Regions from separate parts of the Vibrio sp. R11-SG3-ISO3-SZ genome, predicted to be linked through region 2. Evidence: predicted binding sites of a transcription regulator. Region 2 holds the regulator's gene; the other holds the start of a gene.
What was found. The regulator CRP, encoded in region 2, controls carbon source genes, mostly activating them, when cyclic AMP is high. The targets are predictions, from matches to a motif close to TGTGANNNNNNTCACA.

Region 1: a site for CRP is predicted at 2,088-2,103, ahead of cytR (DNA-binding transcriptional regulator CytR). Genes of this name have one in related genera too.

The regions. Positions count from the first base shown of each region.
Region 1 is NZ_JCBDGX010000074.1:1,064-10,374, forward strand. It holds gene priA (primosomal protein N') at 1-2,016, shown strand, start outside; gene cytR (DNA-binding transcriptional regulator CytR) at 2,367-3,374, shown strand; gene AC6R1O_RS09525 (SPOR domain-containing protein) at 3,525-4,070, shown strand; gene hslV (ATP-dependent protease subunit HslV) at 4,211-4,753, shown strand; partial or broken gene hslU (ATP-dependent protease ATPase subunit HslU) at 4,793-6,128, shown strand; gene frdD (fumarate reductase subunit FrdD) at 6,213-6,590, opposite strand; gene frdC (fumarate reductase subunit FrdC) at 6,603-6,986, opposite strand; gene AC6R1O_RS09550 (succinate dehydrogenase/fumarate reductase iron-sulfur subunit) at 6,989-7,747, opposite strand; partial or broken gene frdA (fumarate reductase (quinol) flavoprotein subunit) at 7,747-9,311, opposite strand, start outside.
Region 2 is NZ_JCBDGX010000050.1:34,569-50,163, reverse strand. It holds gene astA (arginine N-succinyltransferase) at 1-656, shown strand, start outside; gene astD (succinylglutamate-semialdehyde dehydrogenase) at 716-2,173, shown strand; gene AC6R1O_RS06885 (DUF1338 domain-containing protein) at 2,293-3,084, shown strand; gene crp (cAMP-activated global transcriptional regulator CRP) at 3,242-3,874, opposite strand; gene AC6R1O_RS06875 (phosphoribulokinase) at 4,132-5,001, opposite strand; gene AC6R1O_RS06870 (capsule assembly Wzi family protein) at 5,327-6,673, shown strand; gene AC6R1O_RS06865 (SLBB domain-containing protein) at 6,707-9,289, shown strand; gene AC6R1O_RS06860 (Wzz/FepE/Etk N-terminal domain-containing protein) at 9,428-10,408, shown strand; gene AC6R1O_RS06855 (hypothetical protein) at 10,551-10,844, shown strand; gene AC6R1O_RS06850 (YjbF family lipoprotein) at 10,920-11,606, shown strand; gene AC6R1O_RS06845 (capsule biosynthesis GfcC family protein) at 11,603-12,343, shown strand; gene AC6R1O_RS06840 (YjbH domain-containing protein) at 12,340-14,532, shown strand; gene AC6R1O_RS06835 (YheU family protein) at 14,616-14,828, opposite strand; gene AC6R1O_RS06830 (hydrolase) at 14,883-15,595, opposite strand, start outside.

The DNA of each region.
Region 1 (9,311 bases), on a different contig from region 2:
CCGATTAAGCAGGTGCTCGACAGTCAACCTGTTTGGCCTGACTCGTTATATACCTTGTTGCACTGGTGCAGCCACTTTTACCAATATCCACTTGGCGACACCTTAGCCAATGCGATGCCCAGCGCCCTGCGTAAGGGAAAACCGGCCGACTTTACCGCCGTGGTGGAATGGCAACTGACGCCAACCGGACGCGATCAATTGATGCATGGATTTGGCCGAGCGGTTAAGCAAGCCAAAGTGATGCAGATGCTGCAACACGGACCGACGTCACACCAACGTTTTATTGATGAAGAGGTCAGCACAAGCGTGCTGCGCACGTTGACAGACAAAGGTTGGATTGAGTCGATTGAGCGCAAGCCTCATTTTGCCAAGTGGGGCACTGACATTGAAGCCGATGTCGAGAAACCAAAGCTGAATGAAGAGCAAGCAATCGCTATCGCGACGGTCAACAGTTTCAGCGGTTTTGGCTGCTTTTTGCTCGAAGGGGTGACCGGTTCAGGCAAAACCGAGGTATATCTCAACATGATTAAGCCAGTCCTCGAACGGGGTCAGCAGGCTTTGGTGTTGGTGCCGGAAATCGGTCTGACGCCGCAAACCATCAATCGCTTTCGAAAGCGTTTTAACGTGCCGATTGAGGTAGTACATTCTGGATTGAATGACACCGAGCGCCTCAATGCCTGGTTGTGCGCGCGCGATAAAGTGGCCGGCATTGTGATTGGGACGCGATCTGCATTGCTGACGCCTTTTGCTGATCTGGGCATTATTATTGTCGATGAAGAGCACGATAGCTCTTACAAGCAGCAAGATAGCTTGCGCTACCATGCGCGCGATGTGGCGGTCATGCGCGCCAACAAAGAGCAGATCCCGATTGTGCTTGGTTCAGCAACGCCCGCGTTAGAAACGCTGCACAATGCGCTGTCTGGCAAATATCATCATCTGCATTTGTCTCGCCGAGCAGGCAGTGCGGTGCCCACCACCAATCAAGTGATTGACGTCAAAGGGCTCTATTTAGAGGGGGGCCTCTCTGCGCCACTGATCGCTCAAATGCGCAAGCACCTCAACGCAGGCAATCAGGTGATGCTGTTTTTAAATCGACGCGGCTTTTCCCCGGCTCTGATGTGTCATGAATGTGGCTGGATCGCGGAATGCAAGCGCTGCGACGCCTACTACACCTACCATCAGCACAGCAGCGAAATTCGCTGTCACCACTGTGGCTCTCAGCAGCCGACGATCCACCAGTGCCAAGGGTGTGGTTCCACTCAACTGGTCACTGTTGGGGTGGGAACCGAGCAGCTAGAGAAACAACTGCATACGCTCTTTCCAGAGCAGAAAACCATTCGTATTGACCGCGACAGCACGCGGCGCAAAGGCAGCCTAGAAGAGGCGTTAAGCGCCATTCGACGCGGTGAATATCAGATTCTGATCGGCACGCAAATGCTCGCCAAAGGGCACCATTTCCCGGATGTGACGCTGGTGGCTCTGTTGGATGTCGATGGCTCACTCTACAGCAGCGACTTTCGAGCCTCTGAGCGTTTAGCCCAGCTCTTCATTCAGGTGGCAGGCCGAGCGGGGCGTGCCAGCAAACCCGGTGAAGTGTTGTTGCAAACCCACCACCCAGAGCACAGCCTATTGCAAGCACTGTTGAAAAAGAGTTATCGGGACTTCGCTGAGGTGGCCTTAGCAGAGCGAAAACTGGCGGCGTTGCCCCCGTATTCGTTTTTAACGCTGTTTCGTGCGGAGGCGAACCAATCTGAGCTGGTGGAAGAGTTCCTACGCCAAGTCCGCTTTACTTTAGAATCCCACCCTCTGTTTGATTCCGGCTGCATGGTGCTGGGCCCGACACCCGCCCCGCTTGCCAAACGTGCGGGTAAGTTCCGTTGGCAATTACTGCTGCAAACCGAGCAGCGCTCGTTAATGCAAAAGCTGCTGGCCAGTGCTAAGCCGGCTATCGAGTTGCTGCCGAGCGCGAAAAAGGTCCGTTGGTCGGTCGATATCGAGCCTCAAGACTTGAGCTAACACGCCGATTAGTTTAAATAAGGGCAGGGACGATAGGCGCTGTGAGCTGATTTCGTTCTTTTTCATTTATTTGTGATCTGGCTCTCTTTTATAGTTCGGGTTTTGTTAAATATCCCGTAACTTTCTGTTTCGAAATGAATAAACTAGTTGTTTGGAAAGGGGTAGGCGAAGCGAACCTTGGCAAGAGCCAAACGATTGCGTTTCGCTGCCAATAAGAGTGGGCATCAGCCTACCATCATCATAAGCGGTGCAGGATTGACCCCGTCATCACCACACCAGACGCTATGATCAAGGCAACAAGGTTTAGGTGGCTAAAGCGCTACATCTTTAATTAAGAGGGTTAATAACTTATGGCGACAATGAAGGATGTTGCCCAGCTTGCGGGAGTGTCGACGGCGACGGTATCACGGGCGTTGATGAATCCCGAGAAAGTCTCTTCTGCGACGAGAAAACGCGTCGAAGAGGCGGTGCTTGAAGCTGGCTACTCACCCAACTCGCTGGCGCGCAATCTGCGTAGAAACGAATCAAAGACCATCATCGCGATCATCCCAGACATTTGCGATCCCTATTACACCGAAATCATTCGTGGCATTGAAGATGCGGCTATGGAGCACGGTTACATCGTATTGCTTGGGGACAGCGGCCAACAAAGAAAGCGTGAAAGCTCTTTTGTGAACTTGGTATTCACTAAGCAGGCCGATGGCATGCTGCTGCTCGGTACGGATTTACCGTTTGATGTTAGCAAGGCAGAACAAAAGAATCTGCCGCCGATGGTCATGGCGTGCGAATTTGCGCCTGAGTTAGAGTTGCCCACCGTGCATATTGATAACCTCACTTCCGCATTTGAAGCGGTCAACTACCTGACTCAGATGGGGCATCGCCGTGTCGCGCAGATTTCGGGGCCAGAGAGTGCTCTACTGTGTCAGTTCCGTCACCAGGGTTATCAACAAGCGTTGCGCCGCGCGGGCCTAACGATGAACGAACACTATTGCGCAGAAGGCAACTTCACATTTGAAGATGGTGCGAAGGCGATTCGTCAGTTGTTGGCCTTATCTGAGCCGCCGACAGCGGTTTTTTGTCACAATGATATGATGGCGATTGGTGCGATTCAGGAAGCGAAAAAGCTTGGGCTTCGCGTGCCACAAGATCTATCGGTTGTGGGTTTTGATGACATTCAGTTTGCGCAATACTGCGATCCACCACTCACGACGATTTCTCAGCCGCGTTATGAAATCGGGCGTCAGGCGATGCTGATGATGCTTGAGATCCTCCGTGGCCACGACGTGCGTGCCGGCTCTCGACTGCTCGAAACAGAACTGGTGATTCGAGATAGCGCCGCGCCGCCGTGCGTCCTCTAGACGACTTGAACGGTCATTGAGCCGCCGGTCGCCCTGGCTGCGCCACTTTGCGGCCAGTTTTGCTGAGCCGCTTCCAATTCCGGTCTGTCCTCACACACAAATCTGCTTTAACATAGCGAGCAGTTGTATTAAATGGTTTGATAATCAGTTGTGGCGAATAGAGATTACGTAAAGCGCGGCAGTAGCCGTAAGCCGACTAAAAAAGCCGCCCCGCGCCGCAAGAAACCGTGGCGCAGTGGTTTGTTGGCCATCGTCTTGGTCTCGGCGTTCGGTTATGGGTTGTATCTACTCAGTAGCGACCCTGAGCCGCCTGCGCCGGTGGTTCAACCCGCGAAGCCTACCCCGAAACCCAAAGCGAAAAGCAGCCAAACTCTCCCTCCTCCGCCAGAAGAGAAATGGGACTATGTCGAGTCGTTGCCGAGTCGTGAAGTGGAAGTGAAAGCCAAAGAGCTGGTGGTGTCTGAGATTCCCTACATCATGCAGTGCGGCGCGTACAAAACCGCGCAGCAAGCTGAAGCGCGTAAGTTGGATATTGCTTTCCAAGGCATCAACAGCAAAATTCGCAAAAAAGAAGACAGCAGTTGGTATCGCGTGGTGCTTGGCCCATACAAATTTAAGCGTGACGCAGAGCGTGATAAGCACAAGTTACAGCGCGCCAAAATCGAGCCTTGTGCGATTTGGAAAGAAGCACAATAAACGCCGACGTCTAATGCGTTCAAAGTGAAAACATCGCCCCGCCTTCTTGTCGGGGCGATGTCTTTTCTACCCTTGAATTCTGTTTTTCATAGCCTCATATAAAGACTAACATCCAAATGAATAAAGTATGAGGCCCCACCGTGACTACCATTGTATCCGTACGTCGTAACAACAAAGTCGTCATTGCTGGTGATGGACAAGTATCGCTGGGTAACACAGTGATGAAAGGCAACGCACGTAAAGTTCGCCGTTTGTACAACAACAAGGTACTTGCGGGATTTGCCGGTGGTACTGCCGACGCGTTTACCTTGTTCGAACGTTTTGAAAGTAAGTTGCAAATGCACCAAGGTCATTTGACCAAAGCGGCGGTTGAGCTGGCCAAAGATTGGCGCAGTGACCGTGCGCTGCGCAAGCTTGAAGCTTTGTTGGCCGTCGCTGATGAGACGGCATCGTTGATCATTACCGGTAATGGTGATGTGGTGCAGCCAGAAAACGATTTGATCGCGATTGGTTCTGGGGGCAACTTTGCGCAAGCGGCAGCGACGGCGCTGCTCGAAAACACCGAACTCGACGCCCGTGACATCGCGGAAAAGTCGCTCAAAATTGCGGGTGATATCTGTGTGTTCACCAACCATCACCACACTATCGAAGAACTAGAAATCCCGCACAGCGCTGCGAAGTAAAAAGCAAGATAGTGGTCACTACATTTAAGGAATTCAATTATGTCTGAAATGACTCCTCGCGAAATCGTCCACGAACTGAATCGCCACATCATTGGCCAAGAAAACGCAAAACGCTCTGTGGCGATCGCGCTCCGTAACCGCTGGCGTCGTATGCAGCTAGAAGAAGGCTTGCGCAGCGAAGTAACACCGAAGAACATTCTGATGATAGGGCCAACGGGTGTGGGTAAAACTGAAATTGCCCGTCGCTTAGCCAAGTTAGCCAATGCGCCCTTCATCAAAGTTGAAGCCACAAAGTTCACGGAAGTGGGCTACGTGGGCAAAGAGGTGGAGACCATCATTCGTGATTTGACCGATGTGGCGGTCAAAATGACGCACCAACAGGCGATGGAAAAAGTGAAGTTCCGCGCCGAGGAGCAAGCCGAGGAGCGCATTCTTGATGCGCTATTGCCGCCAGCACGCGATGCTTGGGGTCAGAATGAGCAGCAAGACGAGAGTTCGTCGAATACTCGTCAAGTGTTCCGCAAAAAACTCCGTGAAGGCAAACTTGACGACAAGGAGATTGAGATTGATGTCGCTGCGCCGCAAATGGGCGTCGAGATCATGGCGCCTCCTGGCATGGAGGAGATGACCAATCAGCTTCAAGGCATGTTCGCCAACTTCAGCCGGTGATACTAAGAAGAAGCGTAAGCTGAAAATTAAAGATGCGTTCAAAGCGGTGACCGAAGAAGAAGCCGCGAAGCTGGTCAATCAAGAAGAGCTCAAAGAACAAGCGATCTTTAACGTCGAAAACAACGGCATCGTGTTTATCGATGAGATTGATAAAATCTGTAAGCGCGGCGAAAGCTCTGGCCCAGATGTATCTCGTGAAGGCGTACAGCGTGACTTACTGCCGTTGATTGAAGGCAGCACGGTCTCGACCAAACACGGTATGGTCAAAACCGATCATATTCTGTTTGTTGCATCGGGCGCTTTCCAAGTGGCGAAGCCATCGGATCTGATCCCAGAGCTACAAGGTCGTCTACCGATTCGTGTCGAGCTGGAGGCACTCTCTAGCCACGATTTTAAGCGCATCCTAACGGAGCCCAAAGCATCACTGACCGAGCAATACTGCGCGTTGATGAAAACCGAAGACGTTGACATTGAGTTCACCGAAGAGGGCATCACCCAGATTGCAGAAGCGGCATGGACGGTCAATGAAACCACCGAGAACATCGGTGCACGCCGTCTGCACACCGTGATGGAGCGCTTGATGGATGAAATCTCCTTTGAAGCGACCGACAAGGCAGGCTCTAAGTTGGTGATTGATGCGCAATACGTGAAAGCGCGCTTGGGTGAGTTTGTCGAAGACGAAGATCTCAGCCGCTTTATTCTGTAAGTGCGATAGACACTCACAAACGAGGCACAAGATAAACAAAGCCCGCTCAGTTGAGCGGGCTTTCTATTTTTAATAGACGGAGGCTTAGATCATAAAGATAAAAATCACCGCCAACGCTGAGATAAGGGCTGCGAAGAAGTAGCAGGCAATTTTGCCGACGACACCCGCATGGATTTTAAGATCATGCATGCCGTGATGGACACGGTGCATGGCATGCCACATGGGTAGAGCCAGTGTGCCGATGATAAACAGCGCACCGATGATGCTGGTGGCAAACTCGGACACGCGCTCATAGCTCAATGCGTCTGCGCTGATGATGCCCAGCGGGGCCAACACACCTAAGACTAAGATAGTCACAGGGGTGATCATCGCGAACCAGGTGCCGCCAGCGCCAAATAGCCCCCACCATACTGGCTCATCACTGCGTTTAGGGGCTCTGTTAACGTTGAAATTTGAATTCATGATTACGGCTCCTTACACCACCACGAGGACGACGAGAGAGATAAACGCCACCGCTGCCCACTGAGTGAGAACGACGATCTTTTTATCAACGGGTTTGCCTTTTAAGCGAATCGGCATCACTTGCGGCATCATGCTAAAGAAGGTTTGGGCGTGCAGTAAACTGCCAGCCAACGCCACAATGTTGATGGCGATGACCACTGGGTTTGCCATAAAGCCAAGCCAGCTTTGCCACGCTTCTGGGCCTTTGACCAGCGAACCCAATCCGATGGTGAGGAACAGAGTAAACAGCACCAAAGGCAACACCGTTGCTTCACGCAACATGTAGAAGCGGTAAAACGGATGATCTTTCCACCAGGTGCGTTTCACTTCACGAACGTAAGGTTTACGGTTACTCATCCTTATGCCTCCTCTTTTGCAGGTGTGCCGTCAGGCTTTAACATGGCAATCACGAAGTCCATCGAGGATTCGACTTTACCTTGGTTCACCGCCGCCGCAGGATCCACGCTCTTCGGACACACTTCTGAGCAGTAGCCGACGAAGGTACAGCCCCATGCGCCATTGTCACCGTTGATCAGCGCCATGCGCTCGGCCTTACCGTTGTCGCGGCTGTCGAGGTTATAACGATGCGCCAAGGTGAGGGCCGCAGGGCCAATGAACTCAGGATTAAGACCAAACTGAGGGCAGGCGGCGTAACACAAACCACAGTTGATGCAGCCAGCAAATTGCTTGTATTTGGCCATTTGCTCAGGCGTCTGTAGGTTAGTGCCGTCTTCGGGTTTACGGTCGTTTCCTATGATGTAAGGCTTGATGGCTTCAAGACGCTCAATGAATGGCGTCATATCGACAATCAAATCTTTTTCGATAGGGAAGTTTGCCAACGGCTCGATTTTGACGCCATTTGGGTAGTCACGCAGAAAGCTCTTACACGCCAGTTTTGGCACACCATTGACCATGATGCCGCAAGAGCCACAAATCGCCATGCGGCAAGACCAGCGGTAAGAGAGCTCTTTGTCTAAGTTGTCTTTGACGTAACCAATTGCATCAAGGATGGACATGGTTTCATCAAACGGCACTTGGAAGGTTTCAAAGTGCGGTTCGTTGTCGGTTTCTGGGTCATAACGCAGAATGTCGACTTTTTGAATGCGGTTGGCTGACATTAGGCTTTCTCCTCTGCGTTTTTCTCGGCGGCTTCTTGTGCGGCGGCTTTTTCAGCGGCTTCACCGTAGAGGCGTGCTTTCGGCTGTGACTTGGTGATGGTGACATCACTGTAGTCGATGCTTGGCGCTGCATCCGCTTGATAGAAGGCGAGGGAGTGCTTAAGAAAGTTCACGTCATCGCGCTCTGTGCAGCCATCATCAAGACGCTGGTGGGCACCGCGAGACTCTTTACGCAAAATCGCCGAATGTACCATGGCTTCCGCCACTTCAAGGCCGTACCCCACTTCGATGGCGTAGAGCAGATCGGTGTTGAACACCTTACCTTTGTCCTTGATGCCAATACGCTTGTAGCGCTGTTTGAGCTCGGTGATTTTATCTATGGTTGCTTGCATTAGATCTTCTTGACGATAGATGCCGCAGCCCGCTTCCATGGTGTGGCCCATTTCCGTGCGAATATCTGCCCAGTTTTCGTCACCCTCTTGATTCATTAGGGCTTGAATACGGGCTTCCACCTCTTTGATTTGCGCGTCAATCGCGGCTTCATTCCAACCTTTGAACTCGGCGGCGCGCTGCACAGCTTGCTCGCCCGCCACGCGGCCAAACACAACAAACTCAGCCAGGGAGTTTGAACCTAAGCGGTTTGCGCCATGCAGACCAACAGACGCACACTCACCGACCGCAAATAGGCCTTTGATGCGTGTTTCACACTGGCCATTGGTTTCAATCCCGCCCATGGTGTAGTGAACCGTTGGACGAATTGGGATGGGCTCTTTGGCTGGGTCGACGTTAACGTAGGCTTTGGCCAGTTCACAGATGAACGGCAAGCGCTCTTGAAGGTACTCTTCACCGAGGTGGCGCAAATCAAGGTGGACCACATCACCGAGTGGGTGCTTGATGGTGTTGCCTTTTTGCTGCTCATGCCAGAACGCTTGGGATACTTTGTCGCGTGGCCCGAGTTCCATGTATTTGTTCTTCGGCTGACCCACCGGTGTCTCTGGTCCCATGCCGTAATCTTGCAGGTAGCGGTAACCGTTTTTATTGACGATGATCCCGCCTTCACCACGACAACCTTCGGTCATGAGGATACCGGTACCAGGTAGACCGGTTGGGTGGTATTGCACGAACTCCATATCACGCAGTGGCACACCATGACGATACGCCATCGCCATGCCATCGCCTGTCACGATACCGCCGTTGGTATTACAGTGATACACACGACCCGCACCGCCCGTGGCCAGTACCACAGACTTGGCTTTGATGGTGACCAGTTCCCCTTCCGACATATGAATGGCAATCAGACCTTGCACTTCACCGTCATCCACCAACAAGTCAACGACAAAATACTCATCAAAACGGTTGATGTTGTTGTATTTCATCGAGGTTTGGAACAGGGTGTGCAGCATGTGGAAGCCAGTTTTATCCGCTGCAAACCAGGTTCGCTCGACCTTCATACCGCCAAAACGGCGCACGTTGACTTCGCCGTTTTCTTTCCGACTCCACGGGCAACCCCATTGCTCCATCTGGATCATTTCGCGCGTGGCGTTTTCAACAAAGTATTCAACGA
Region 2 (15,595 bases):
GTGAGATTTGTACGCTATTCCTCAGACCCAGTTTCCGTGGCGGGCTCAATGGTCGTTTGATGTCGAAGTGTCGTTTTTTGATGATGGCCGAGCATCCGCATCGCTTCTCGACAACGGTGTTTGCCGAGATGCGCGGTGTCTCTGATGAGAACGGCAACTCGCCATTTTGGCAATGGCTACAAGAGCACTTCTTCTCGATTGATTTCACTATGGCGGATTATCTTACCGGGATCGGTAAAAAAGGTTTCATTGCCGATTTGATGCCTAAGCTGCCGATTTACATCAACTTGCTCAGTAAAGAGGCACAAGCGGTGATCGGCCAAGTGCACGAGAACACCAAGCCGGCGCTGCGCCTTCTAGAGAAAGAGGGTTTCACCTGTCGTAACTACGTCGACATTTTTGACGGCGGCCCAACGGTTGAGTGTGAGGTGCGCAATATTGAGTCGGTGCGAGAATCGTTTCGAGCCAAAGTGAGCATCTCTGAACACGCCAGTTCTCAGGATTACCTGATTGCTAACACCTCATTTGAGAACTTCAGAGCCACCGCCGCCAAAGCGGCGTACGACAAAGAGTCGGGTTCGGTCATCCTAGCGCCAGAGGTGGCGAACGCGCTGCAAGTCGGCGATGGTGACTACGTGCGCATGCTGGCTCAGTAATAGTCAGCCCAGCGATAGTCAGCCCAGTACTGGCAGTAGAATTGGACAAGGAAAACAACATGACTCATTGGATTGCAGGAGAGTGGCTGGCCGGACAAGGCGAGCCGATGAATTCAACCAGCCCGTACAATGACGAGGTCATTTGGCAGGGTGACAGCGCGTCTAGCGCGCAAGTCGAAGCGGCGGTCAGCGCGGCGAGAAACGCCTTTCAGACATGGAAAAAACTCAGCTTTGCGCAGCGCGAAGCCATCGTGCTGGCGTTTGCTGAAAAAGTGAAAGAGAGCAGCGAGCAGATAGCCGAAGTGATTGCTAAAGAGACCGGCAAGCCGTTGTGGGAAACGCGCACAGAAGCCGCGGCCATGGCGGGCAAGATTGCCATCTCTATTCGCGCTTATCATGATCGCACAGGCGAAAGTACCCGTGAAGCGGCGGGTAACCAAATTGTACTGCGCCATCGCCCGTTGGGTGTGATGGCGGTGTTTGGCCCGTATAACTTCCCGTGTCATTTGCCCAATGGTCACATTGTCCCAGCGCTGCTGGCGGGCAACACCGTGGTGTTCAAGCCGTCAGAGCAAACGCCGCTGACCGGTGAGCTAGCGATGAAGCTGTGGCAACAAGCGGGATTGCCTGCGGGCGTGATCAACTTAGTCCAAGGGGGCAAAGAGACGGGCATTGCGCTAGCAGAGTCGAAAGGCATTGATGGCCTGCTGTTTACTGGTAGCGCCAATACAGGTCACCTGCTGCATCGCCAATTTGCCGGTCAGCCAGACAAGATGCTGGCACTGGAGATGGGCGGCAACAACCCTATGGTCATCAGTGAGCACTATGGTGAGCTGGACGCGACGGTCTACACCATTTTGCAATCGGCCTTTATCAGTGCCGGGCAGCGTTGCACCTGTGCGCGACGTCTCTATGTGCCTGTGGGCGACAAAGGCGATGCCTTGGTCAATCGCTTGGTTGAGGCCACACGCAAGCTGCGCGTCGATCAGCCGTTTGCAGAGCCAGCGCCTTTTATGGGCCCACAAATTTCGAAAGCTGCGGCACACTTTATCCTCAACGCACAGGCGAACTTGCAGAGCCTTGGTGGTGTGAGCTTGGTGGAAGCGAAAGCGGGCGAGGCGGCGTTTGTCACTCCGGGGATTATTGATGTCACGGCCATCGAAGCGCTGCCAGATGAAGAGTATTTTGGCCCGCTGCTGCAAGTGGTGCGTTATCAAGGTCTTGAGCGCGCCGTTGAGCTGGCCAATGACACCCGCTTTGGTCTCTCTGCTGGGCTGGTGTCCACCGATGATGATGAGTGGGCCTACTTTGTTGACCACATTCGTGCAGGGATCGTCAATCGCAACCGCCAATTAACTGGGGCAAGTGGCGATGCGCCGTTTGGCGGACCGGGCGCCTCGGGCAACCTTCGCCCAAGTGCTTACTACGCTGCGGATTATTGCGCTTACCCTATGGCGTCGATGGAAGGCGAGCACACCTTGCTGCCTGAGACGTTAAGCCCGGGTGTAGAACTGTAAGACGCACCTTGGGCTCGCTTGGAGCCCAAGGTGTTCGATTCATTGCTAGGTTTGTGATTAAGCCATTCTTTTAAAGAACCAGCTTTACGATTCAGCTTCACGATTAACATGGAGACGTTATGACGCCTGCTCAACTGTTCGATTTACTGTGGCAAGACTATATTTCCCGTCTATGTCCTCAAGCGGCCAAGGTTCATCAGCTTTTAGAAGAAGATGAGCCGCTGATCAATGACCATATTGCGCTGCGCACCTTTAACATTGCGCCGCTCGGTATCGAGACATTGGCTGCGCCATTTATTGCGCTAGGTTACCAAGCGTGCGGTGACTACCTGTTTGAGAGCAAACACTTGGTCGCCAAGCACTACGAGCACGCCGATCCGACGTTGCCAAAAGTGTTCATCAGTGAGCTGAAAGTCGAAGAGTGCTCAGCGCCGCTGCAACGCATTGTCAGCAAGCTGGTGGCACAAGTGGAGGCATCCGCACTGCAAAGCCATGAGTTTTTGTATGCGGGCCGTTTGTGGGATCTCAGCTATGAAGATTTTCAAACCCTCGCCCAAGAGAGTGAGTACGCAGCATGGCTTGCGGCGCACGGCTATGGGGCCAACCATTTCACCGTAAGCGTTAATCAGCTCAAGGCATTTGACGAGGTCGCGGCGGTGAATGAGCACCTGCGCCAAGCGGGCTTTGTCATCAATGAGTCGGGTGGCGAAGTGAAAGGCTCACCAGAGGTATTGCTTGAGCAATCGTCCACCATGGCAGACAAAGTCGAGGTGAGCTTTAGTGACGGTACGCAAGTGATCCCAGGCGGCTTCTACGAATTCGCCAAACGCTATCCGATGAGTAATGGTGAGCTCTACCCAGGGTTTGTCGCGGCGTCAGCGGATAAGATATTTGAGAGTACGAATGGGTAGGGAGTGCCTAGTTCCTAGTTGCTAGAGGGGCTGGTGAAATGGGTGATGGGAACTGGGTACTGGTAAATAAAAAGCCACCGCTGGTAGACAGGGTGGCTTTCTTAATCTTTAAAGGTTTTCTCTAGGAACTAGCCACTAGGAACTCGCCTCTAATGCCCTATCGCGTGCCGTAGACGACGATGGTTTTACCGTGGGCGGAGATCAGGTTTTGCTCTTCAAGCATCTTCAAGATACGGCCAACGGTCTCACGTGAACAGCCGACAATCTGACCGATCTCTTGACGCGTGATCTTGATTTGCATGCCGTCTGGGTGCGTCATGGCATCTGGCTGTTTCGCTAGGTTAAGTAGCGTCTGCGCGATGCGGCCTGTCACGTCTAGGAAGGCGAGGTCACCGACTTTTTGGCTCGTCACTTGTAGGCGGCTTGCCATTTGCGCAGATAGACGCATCAGGATGTCAGGGTTGACTTGGATAAGCTGACGGAATTTCTTGAATGAGATCTCTGCAACTTCACAAGGTGATTTAGCGCGAACCCAAGCGGTACGCTCTTGATCTTCTTCAAATAGACCAAGTTCACCGATAAAGTCACCTTGGTTTAGGTAAGAAAGGATCATTTCCTTACCTTCTTCGTCTTTAATCAGTACCGCCACAGAGCCTTTGACGATGTAGTAAAGCGTCTCTGCTTTCTCACCGGCGTGGATCAATGTGCTTTTTGATGGGTACTTATGAATATGACAATGTGACAGGAACCACTCTAATGTTGGATCGGTTTGAGGTTTACCTAGAACCATAATATCTCACTTCCTCTGCAGGGTACGCTTGCCGCTTTCCATTTTTGTCGCGCCAGTAAAAGGCGCGAAGCCTTGAACAAGGCTTTTTAGGATAAGAGCACTTATTCAATGCTGCAAGCCATCTTTGTTTCGGTTACAAATAGTAGCCTTTTTCAAAAGGGATTTCTTGATTTTAATCGTGTCAAGTTGGTGATTGTTTACGCAAAAATGTGCACATGATCACGGTATGACAAGTAAACGGGTCTTAGGACTGATCGCTAGCCAATTTTACCCGTCTCGATAAGCTGCTGTAGGATAGGTCTGACGATGAGCTCCATCGCAAAACTCATCTTACCCCCCGGCACGACAATAGTGTTGTGGCGCGACATGAAAGAGCCATCAATCATAGCGAGCAGGTATGGGAAGTCGACCTGTTTGATGCCGCGCAAGCGGATCACTACAAAGCTTTCATCCAAACTTGGGATGCCTTTAGCGTTAAGTGGGTTGGACGTATCGACGGTCGGCACGCGTTGGAAGTTGATGTGGGTGCGCGAAAATTGCGGGGTAATGTAGTTGAGGTAGTCATCCATCGAGCGGACAATCGAGTCCATTACCGCTTCGCGTGAGTGACCGCGATCGCGCGTGTCACGGACGAATTTTTGAATCCACTCCAAGTTCACAATCGGTACCATGCCAATCAAAAAGTCGACGTGTTGGGCGACGTTGACCTCACCATCCACCACGCCGCCATGCAGTCCTTCGTAGAACAGCATGTCAGAATTTTCCGGCAAATCTTGCCACGGCGTGAAGGTACCCGGCATTTGATTGTAGGGCACGGCTTCATCGAAGGTGTGCAAGTAGCGACGAATTTGCCCTGTGCCTTCATTGCCATACTGCTTAAAAAACTCAGACAGCGCAGGGAAGTCGTTCGCCTGCGGACCAAAGTAGCTGATGTGGCGTCCTTGCTCGCGCGCTTTGCGGATCTCGACATCCATTTCTGGGCGCGTAAAGCGGTGGAAACTGTCCCCTTCCACCCAAGCCGGTTTCACGCGCATCATGTTAAACATTTTGCGAAACGCTTCAGAGGTCGTGGTTGTGCCCGCACCGGAAGAGCCCGTTACGGCAATAATGGGGTGTTTTGCTGACATGACAAACCTTATGTGTAATACCTGTCCTTGTATGTTCGCACTATATCACCAAAACGAAGGCGAGTGTGCCCCTTGAGCAGTTTGCTACTCGTCAGTATTCTTATTTTCGCAAGTGGCATTTTAACTACGTAGTATAATGAGAAGGGAAGTACTTTATTGATATGTTAATACTCTATATACTGCATATCTTTGTGATTGATGCAGTATGATCGGGCGTGCTTATTTGTAGCTAGTTCACCATTTCATCGAAAACCAAAATTCTAATAAGCTAATAATAATTATAGGTTATGTCAGTGGGATTCAAAGAGAATCAAAGGTTCTAATTGTGGTAAATGGATGTTTAGGACGTCGGCTCTTTATAAAAGACACGTTTTCAGAGGTAACACTGCAAGTATTTTTCGGTTTAATGTGGGTGTTGTCTCTTTTCTGTCTTCCCTTTGGTGTAAAAGCGTCACCATGGCTAGAGTCCCATGACCCTTTCCTAAGAGCATCACTCAATCAACTCTCAAATATTGGCCTGATGAGCTCTCCCGTTAGTACATTTCCTCTACGTTGGCTTAGCATCGGCGATGATCTCACCAACAATCATATATCAGATGAACAAGCCTTAGTAGCAAATCGACAGTTGCGGCATGCAATGAGTAATGCGCAATATGGACGTGGTAAATTCATGTCGAAAGTGAAGTACCAGACAGGGCCGCTAGTGTCTTTAGGATATGGCGCTAATGATAGTGATAGTTGGGGAATTTACTCTAGCTATAATCATCTAGATGACCGTTTTGCGTACAGGCTTAACTTGAACTACGTAAACCAAAGGATATCCCAGCAAGATTTGCTACCCATAGAGTATGATCAAGATATTGACTTTAGCGGTTCGTATATTGCCTTTAATGTTGGTTACTCGTTAGTTGCATTGGGATACCTTGAACGTTGGTGGGGGCCGACATGGCAACATAATTTACAATTAGGCACATATGGGAATTCGACGCCTTCTTTATCAGTGTCATGGGTATCAAACAATCAGGGACTATTAGGCTATTGGCAACTGGATAGTGTGATCTCTGAAACGGATAGTGAGGCGGACTACTTATGGTCTAACCGCTTTTCAATGAAACCGTTTAATTTTGCAGAAGTGTCATTGAACTATCACGAATCCACTGACTTCGATTCCAGCGCCTCGTACCGCTCATTTGGCATTGATTTCAATGTTCCTCTTCCAAAAATGTTTGAGCTCAGTCATGCAATGTTTGCGTCCTTTCAAAAGGTTTCCTTGGGACAGGAGACCCAGTCTTTTGTTGTGGGGTGGGAAGGTCATAGACGTTTGCTTGATATTGATTGGACGTTGGTTTTAGAGAGTCAGCATGTTGACGAAGCTTACGTTAAAGTACTTCATCCCAAAGAGTATGAGTTAATCAGTGACTTGACCTCATTGAGTTGGGGAAACAGTCAATCTGTCGCTGTTTATGCTCAATTGGCCAATGATCATCGGCTAAGTATCGTTGCTCGAGATTCAGGTTCGAGCAACGGTCAAGAGAGGGTGATGAAAACCGACTACTACATCCCTTATCTGCAAGGGATGTTTAACTTGGGAGTGGGCTATCGAGACGTAGTCTCGGATACCTATTCTAACAATGAGCCTATTTTTTCATTTGGTTATGAGTATCGTTACTAACCTACCATTAGTTTGCAAGGGACCTAAAATTGTATGAAGGTGTTTAACTACCTGGTACTACTAGGCATTACTTTGATTAGTCAAGTTTCATTGGCCAATCAGCCTACACCAGCTCAAATAGAACAATTCAAGAAGCTACCGAAATCTCAGCAGGAGCAACTGGCACGCCAGTATGGGGTTGACTTGTCGCTCCTTGAATCCTCATCACAGGCTCCAGCGTCAGTTAACGTCGTATCTCAGCCAGTGAGAGTACAGCCAAGTGAACCCGAAGCTGAGGTTAAAAAAAATGTGGAAGTGCAAGATCAGTCGCTTCCTCTGTTTGGGTATGACGTATTGAACGGAGTCCCAGGAAGTTTTGTAACGCTCGACAACACTCCCATTCCCACAGATTATGTTTTGGGTGCGGGTGATGAGCTCTTGGTACATGTGTTTGGTAAGGAAGATCAGCAATATTCTCTCGTTGTTGATAGAAGTGGGCATATTACCTTGCCTAAAATCGGCCCTTTTAGTGTTTCAGGTAAATCTTTTAAGCAGGTCGATGAGCAGCTCAGCGCTTTGATTGAAGAACGGATCATCGGTGTCAACGTGACCGTGTCCATGGGAAGCATGAGGTTAATGCAAGTTTACATTACGGGGGAGGCTAATCAGCCTGGTGCTTACAATGTAAATGGTCTCACGACAATGACTCAAGCCATTATCGCGGCAGGAGGTGTGAAACCAACAGGTTCACTACGCTCCATATTTTTAAAGCGAAAAGGTAGAGTCGTTGCCCAATTAGATATGTATAAGCTATTGCTTGAAGGTGATTCAAGTAAAGATGTTCGTTTGCAAAAAGGCGATACCCTTTTTATCCCAACAAAACAGTCTAACATCACGATAAGTGGTGAAGTGACACGACCGGCTCACTATGAAATCGTTGGTGAAACAGCATTAAAAGATGTTGTATCGTATGCTGGTGGGACTGTGAATACCGCTTATCTTGCGGCTGTCACCATTCGAAAGCAAACTCAAAAAGGTATTGTTGTCGACACTATTGATTATACGACGCCTGCTGGTCGGCAATACAAAGTATCTGACGGTGATGAGATATTCTTCCACAAAGCTAGTCTTAATTTAGTCGATGCAGTGGCCGTTCGTGGTCAAGTAACCAAACAAGGTATTCATTCGTTTCGCAGTGGTATGAAAGTCTCTGACATTTTGTCTTCATTCGAAGAAGACTTGTTGCCGTCAGCAGATCTTGAATACGCTTTGGTAGTTCGAGAGAAAGGATATAGAAAAGGTATTGAGGTTCTGCAATTTGAGCTCGGCAAGGCAATGGCAAATCCTGGTTCAACAGACGATCTCACATTAAGTAATAGAGACCAAATATTTGTGTTTTCGACCAATCTTGATGTCGACTTTTGGTTGGGGAAAGGAGCACAAAAAAGAATTGAGTTAGAGAGACAAAGAGCCAACGATGCTCAAGTCGGCTCATCTGTTAGTGGCGTTTCCTCAGTAGCTAAAGCCTCTGATTTGGCAGACAATGATAAACTGTCTCTTCGCGAACGAGAGCTAATGCCTATTCTAGAGCGATTGCAAGAGCAATCCTCGCTCGCTCTTCCTGCGCAAATAATACAAATAACTGGAGAGGTGAAATTTCCTGGGAGATACCCTCTTACTCAGAATATGACGGTGTCTGACTTGGTCAAAGCCGCAGGTGGCCTCATGGAAGCTGCGTATGTAGAAGGCATTGAGTTAATCCGTTTTGATGCAAGGACAACAGATGAAACCAAACTGCTAGAAAAGGTGCAGCTTGATCTGAGTCGCAATGACACGAGAAATGGTGAGTTTGTATTGCAATCTAAAGATCGCGTGACGGTTCTCAAGAATACAGCGTGGCGTTCTGAAATGACTGTTGAGCTAACAGGGGAAGTCATGTACCCCGGCGTTTACGCGATCAATAGAGGCGATACTATCCTCGATGTTATAGAACGGGCTGGTGGACTAACAGAGTTTGCTTATCCAAATGGTGCTGTATTTGCGAGAGAGAGCTTGAAAGAGCGTGAACGAAAACAAATGGAGCACTTAAAAAGTTCCTTACAAAGTGAGATTGCGAACTTAACGTTGAGGCGTAACAGCTCGAGTGCAAGCTTTTCATCAAGTCCATCAGAAGCCATGGCCTTGGTAGAGAACTTGTCATCCACAGCGCCATTGGGACGAATGGTAATTGATTTACCAGCTATTCTTGCTGGTGACCAAGATGCCAATATATTGTTGACCAATCTTGATCGTCTTCATATTCCTGAGTTTGATAAATCGGTTTCCATCATTGGTGAAGTGCAGTTTACGTCTACTCATACTTTCGATTACGGAAAAAGTGTAGAAGACTATATTCGACTTGCAGGTGGGACCAAAAAACAGGCAGATACAGACCGAGTGTACGTTGTGCGAGCCAATGGTTCAGTAATGTTGCCCAACAACTCATTTTGGTTTAGCCGCAATAGTGAGTCATTACAACCTGGTGACACCATCATAGTACCTGTTGATGTCGATTATCTTGATGGCTTGAGCACAGTCGCTTCTGCTACACAAATTATGTATCAATTGGGAGTTGCATGGAGTGCCATTAGCGATTGATATGAGTTGATAGCGAGTTGTACGTTCTATGTACAACTCGCTTTAAATAATAATCTGCGTTATTGATAAGCCCATTCATCAGTAAGGTGAAATAACGCTCAAAGTTTGCGATTAAACAATTAGGCGATTCTTACGAACATGTCAGATATTAAATCCACACATACGCAGCAAGGTGGCTTTCACGTTATACCGCCTTTTCCTTCCGATACTCGAGATGATGAAATCGACTTAAAAGAGTTGTTTATTGCGCTTTGGCATGGCAAATGGACAATCATTTTAGTGACGTTTTTGTTTTCTGTAGCTGGGGTAGTATTTGCGCTAAATCAGCCAAATACTTATAAAGCGCAAGCCCTTTTGACGGCTACTCAAGGTGGAGGGTCGGGGGGGATATCTGGTTCTCTTGGAAATTTAGCCGCATTCGCAGGTGTTAGTTTGGGTGGAGGGAATCAAGCTGACCCTAAAGTTGAGGCTTTGGCTGTGTTACAGTCTCGAAAGTTCATTGAGGCGTTTATTGAGAAACACAAACTTCTAGCGCCTCTCATGGCCCTTGAAAGTTGGAATGAAAGCCACGAAGAGATACGTTACGACTCGGAACTGTACAATGTCAGCACAGGTAAATGGATGTTGGACGAAAATGGTGAGTCTTTAAAGCCGACTTTATGGGAGGCGCATAAAGCGTTCAAAGAGATACTTTCTGTTTCCGAAAACAAGGATAATGGAATGGTCACTGTTTCAGTGGTTAGTGAATCACCCTTTCTCGCTCGCCAGTGGACCACCTTATTGGTTGAAGACATCAACTTATGGATGAAAGAACAAGCGCTGAAAGAGGCAAGCTCGAAAATCGCCTACTTAGAAACACAAATCACTAAGACATCGATTACAGAGCTACAAAACATGTTTTATTCGTTGATTGAAGAGCAATATAAAACCCAGATGCTAGCAGAGGTAGAAGAAGAGTTTGTCTTTAAAACGATAGACCCAGCTGTGGTACCAGAAGACAAAGATGGCCCTAAACGAGCGCTGATTTGCGTACTCGCTACTTTGCTCGGGGGTATGTTAGGTGTCGCTGTTGTTCTCGTAAAGTACGCTTTTCGCAAAGAGGATAAAAATAACGACTAGTCAGTACGTTACATCAGCTCGCTGAGTTAATTGTTATGCTAATTGTTTTACATTGTTCTTCTGGTCTCATAAAATAGTTCATGAAGTGATTAAATATCCTTCAACTTTGTGATCACTGAGTCAAATTTTATAAGGAATATTCATGAAAAATATCGCGTTGGCACTATTAATTGCCTTTGGCGTTTCTGGGAATGCACTAGCTGCAGGTGAGGCGGCTGGCGCAGCTTCTGGTTCAACTGCAAGTGGTAGTGCCGCTGCCGGTGGTGCTGCTGCTGGTGGTGGTGCTGCTGGTGGTGCTGCTGCTGCTGCTGGTGCTGGTATTGGCGCTGCAACGGTTGGTGCAGTTGCTGCAGGCGTTGTTGTTGCTGGAGCGGTTGTTGCATCGGTTGCAGACAACAATGATGGCACAACAGGCGCAGATGGTACTACCAACTAATCCTCGTTTAGTCAAAAAACACCCCGGGAGGGGTGTTTTTTTTATTACTTTATCAGCATTTTTTAGGTTTTATGCATGCGCAAATTATGGGTTTTTGCCCTCTCAGTCGGAATGCTTTTGTCAGGTTGCACACAACGTTTTCAAAATGTCGGCGATACGATGAGAGAGGGAGTATTGGGCGGAGAAGACGCCTCGGTTACGCGGCAACACGTAGATTCTTTGCCATACGCGAGTATTTATGCGCGTATTAATGATGGCCCTCGGTTGTTTATGGCCTTGGCGTTTGCAGACAAAGAAACCAAATCAGATTCAATGTTGTTGAAGTGGGTTTCGTCAGACCGAGGAATGATCGTTACGAGGGATGGACGTATCGTGAAAACTGTTGGTCTGCCTGATACAAACTTAGTACACATATCTTCATCCGATGTAGCTCCCTTTCCCATTAATACATCACAAGCGCAACAATGGCAGGCTATTTATGATTGGCAACCTAACTATCGCTTCGGTCATATCGCCGTGCTTAACTCTTATGTTGTAGGCGAAGAAAGTATCGAGACGATCAGAGGCCGTCTGTCAGCGAAAAAGATTGTTGAAAAGGTTGAATTTAAGGGACTGAATAAACGGTTTGACAATATTTACTGGTTGGATCGTCAAGGTTACGTTGTTAAGACCGTTCAATGGCTGCATCCTGATGAATTGAAAATAGAGTTAGAAATATTGAAGCCCTATGGAATGAGAAGTAGGCAAGAGAATCCACGATGAAGAGCTTAGTTGCACTAATTATTACACTGTTGGTAACCGTTCAAGTGAACGCTCAACTTGTCATTCAGTTGCCTCAGGAAGAGATTGCTCTGGAGTATTCGATACCCGTCAGGTTGAGCCAAGTGCTGAGTGATATCCCTTCTTTTAGTCAAACCATTACTTTTGATGACTATAGTATCGCCAATAAAATGTTTAATCACGACAAACACAAAAAAGCTTCTCAGCTGAAACAGACTGTCTTGAATCGGCTGCAAGAACAGCTATCAAGCGACTTAACCAAGAATAAAACAATTGGCGCATTAATCGAGCAAGTTCGAACATGGCCAATTGGATACCGAGAATTTGTTTCGCTAGATTATGATCAAGTCAGGCTTCATCCTAAAAATGATCCTCTTTTGTCAGGTCGTTTTGAACTTGTACAAGGTATGCGAACATCAACGATATCAATCGAAGGCGCTGTCTATCAGACCAGCAAGGTCTCTATGTCTGCAAACCAAACGTTATCGGATTATCTTACTTCGGTCAAACTACTGCCAGAGGCGCACAAAAGCTACGCTTGGGTCATTTACCCCGATGGTGAGAGTAAGCGGGTGGGTTATGCGTATTGGAATGATGAAGGGGTTTCTTTGACACCTGGAAGCACAATATTTATTGGATTTGACTCTGACTCCGATGAAACGATTGAACTAGAAAAATCGATAACTCAATTGCTTAGTATGAGGAAGGACCTGCCATGAAACGCTTTGTCGCAACTTTAATATTCGCACCTAGCGTTTTCGGTATTCAAAGCATGGCTTATGCTCAAGCTGATTGGCAGGTTTCACAAATGGATTTTGGTGGTGTGGGGTTGCTTCAAACTCCTACGGCCCGAATGGCCGACGAAGGTGAATTTAATGTCGGGTTGAATTACAACGATGACTACTACCACTACACGGCTTCAGTACAATTAATGCCCTGGCTGGAGACAACGGTTCGCTATACTCGAGTACCTGATGTGCTGTATAACTCGGATGCCGATTATAGCGGTGATAATCTCTATACCGATAAAGGTATAGATTTTAAATTGCGCCTCCTTGAGGAAAGCTACTGGTTACCTGAAACTTCAATAGGTGTTCGAGACTTTGGTGGAACCGGCTTGTTTGACGGAGAGTTTGTCGCCGTATCAAAGCGGTTCGGTTCTGTTGATTTTAGCGTGGGTCTGGGATGGGGCTATTTAGGTCAAAGAGGTAGCGTGACGAACCCCTTTTGCAAAGTCAGTGACTCTTATTGCCAACGCCCAAGTGATTTTCGCGGTTCCGGAGGCAGCGTCGATTACGCACGTTGGTTTAAGGGGCCATCAGCGGTATTTGGTGGTATCGAGTATCAAACACCTTATGAGCCTCTTCGATTGAAAGTGGAGTATGAGGGCAATGATTACAGCCAAGATTTTCCGGTTAGTCGTGGTGGGAAAACTATGGTCCAGCATACACCTTGGAATTTCGGTCTAAGCTATCGATTCTCAGACTGGATAGATGCCAAGGTCAGCTATCAACGCGGTGACACACTGACATTAGGTGTGAATATGTATACTAATTTTAACGACCTAAAAGCAACTTGGCGTGATGAACCCAAACCTATATCAAAAGGGCGACCTAGCGAGCGCGATACTGACTGGGATATGGTTGTAAAAGAGCTAGAGTCTAATGCAGGCTACTCTCAGGGAGTGTTGACCCAGAATGGCCAGACAATACAACTCTCAGCAGAGCAGGAAAAGTACAGAGATAGAAACGAGGCGTTGGAACGAGCCGCCATTCTGTTAAACAACGAACTGACCGATGAGATCCAAGAGTTTAACATTCAGGAAACTCAGAGTGGTTTGGTTATGACGGAAGTATCTATAGATAGGTCTGATTTTGACAAATATGCCAACTATCGAACTATGGATGGTCATGTGACGGACACTTTCAAGAAGACTCAGCCAACTTCTTTGAAACACATCCAACCTATAGTGAATTCGAAAGAGAAGTGGTCTGTTGGCGTCGAGCCTAAATTATCACAAACGCTTGGTGGACCAGAAAGCTTTTACTTGTATAGTTTTGGTATCAATGGGACATCCAACGTTTGGTTGACAGATAGTTTGGAGCTTAGTGGATCTATTTATCTAAACTTGTTTGATAACTACGATAAGTTTAATTATGTAGAGAACTCTCCTCACATCAATAACTATTCAACTCCTAGAGTTAGAACGATGTTCAGAGCTTACGTCCATGATAATACCTTAAGGTTAAATCGATTACAGTTAACTTGGTTCGAGCAGCTATCAGACAATATTTATTCGCAATCCTATGGCGGCTACTTAGAGATGATGTTTGCTGGCGTTGGTGGTGAGGTACTATATCGACCGTTGGATACTAATTGGGCTATAGGTGCTGATATAAACGTCGTCAGTCAGAGAGACCCGGACTCTTGGTTTGGAGTTTATGAAGAAGATTATTTTTTCTACGATGAGTCAAGCTGTGATGAAGCCATACCATCATGTCAGGCTTTTGTTTTGAGTCAGGGAGTGACAGGCCATGTTACCGGTTACTACATGCCAGAGTGGGAATTTTTGCGTGGCACCTTGTTTAAAGTGAGTGCAGGTCAATTCTTGGGTGGTGACATAGGAGCTAGGCTTGACGTTTCAAAACAATTCAATTCTGGAGTTATTGTTGGAGCCTACGCGACCAAAACAGATCTGAGTGCGGAGGAGTACGGGGAAGGTAGTTACAACAAGGGTTTTTATATATCGATACCATTAGATGTGCTTACGGTGAAACCAAGCACGGGTAGAGCTAGTGTTAGCTGGGAGCCTATTACACGTGATGGTGGTCAAATGTTAAATAAATTGCATAATCTGTTCGAAACTACTGATGCGCGTTCGACTTGGTATCAACGTTCTGGTAACTAGATGAAAGCCCTCGCTATTTTTTGGCGAGGGCTATTTTGATTGGCTAAACCCAAAGAGTAGTACGTGAAATGCCATTAGCAATACTAAAACTTTGATTTGAGTTGAATATCCACGCTCTCATGCAGCTCTGAATAGACCACCACCGCTTCACCACTCACCAAGCTCTGACGGATCTGGGCGATTTTCTCGTCAAGAGAGATTTCCTGCTCGCCATAGTCCGTCCCTTCACGCAGTACAAATTCACGGATCAGGTTGTCTAGGGTGTCAGGGGCGATCTGTTGCCAAGGGATGATCATAAATACCTCATTCATTTATGATGAAAGTTGAAGGCGGCTATTATGCCGAAAGGGCTAACGATTCGAAACGCTTAGGGATTCATAGTACGCCGGCAACGCCTCTTCCAACCAAAAGCGCGGTTTGATGGCGCTGCCAGTGAGAAACCCAACGTGGCCGCCTTGATCGAACAGGCGGTAGTCGATGTTGTCTGGCAGGACAAATTTCGGGATGACGTCGGGCGTCATAAACGGGTCGTCTTTGGCGTGGATGATTTGTGTCGGCAAGCGGATTTCTTTCAGGCGATGAATCCCAGAGCAGCGCTGGTAGTAGTCTTGCGCGTCTTTAAAACCGTGGAGGGGAGCTGTGATGAGGTCATCAAACTCCATCAGTTTAGTGACCCGTTTGATGCTTTGATAAGAGAGATCGAGCTCGCCTTTTAACAGATGATGTTTACGCAGCGCGTTTTTCTTAAGTGAAGAGAGCAGATAGGTTTTGTAGACCTTGGAGAAACCTTGCTCGATCCGCTCAGCGCAGGCCGACAAATCCAAAGGCGCGGAGACGATGGTTGCCGCGTCAAGCAGTGGCTCATCGCGGTAGTCGGCTAAGTAGTTCGCCAACATGTTTCCGCCTAGAGAGATGCCGACCGCGACTTTAGCTTGCTCGGGAAACAGGTGGTTGAGATGGCGTAAAAAGTGGCGAGCATCCTCGGTTTCGCCTGAGTGATAGGCGCGCGCGGTGTGGTTGGGTTTACCGCTGCAACCGCGAAAATGCATCATCACGGCGAGCC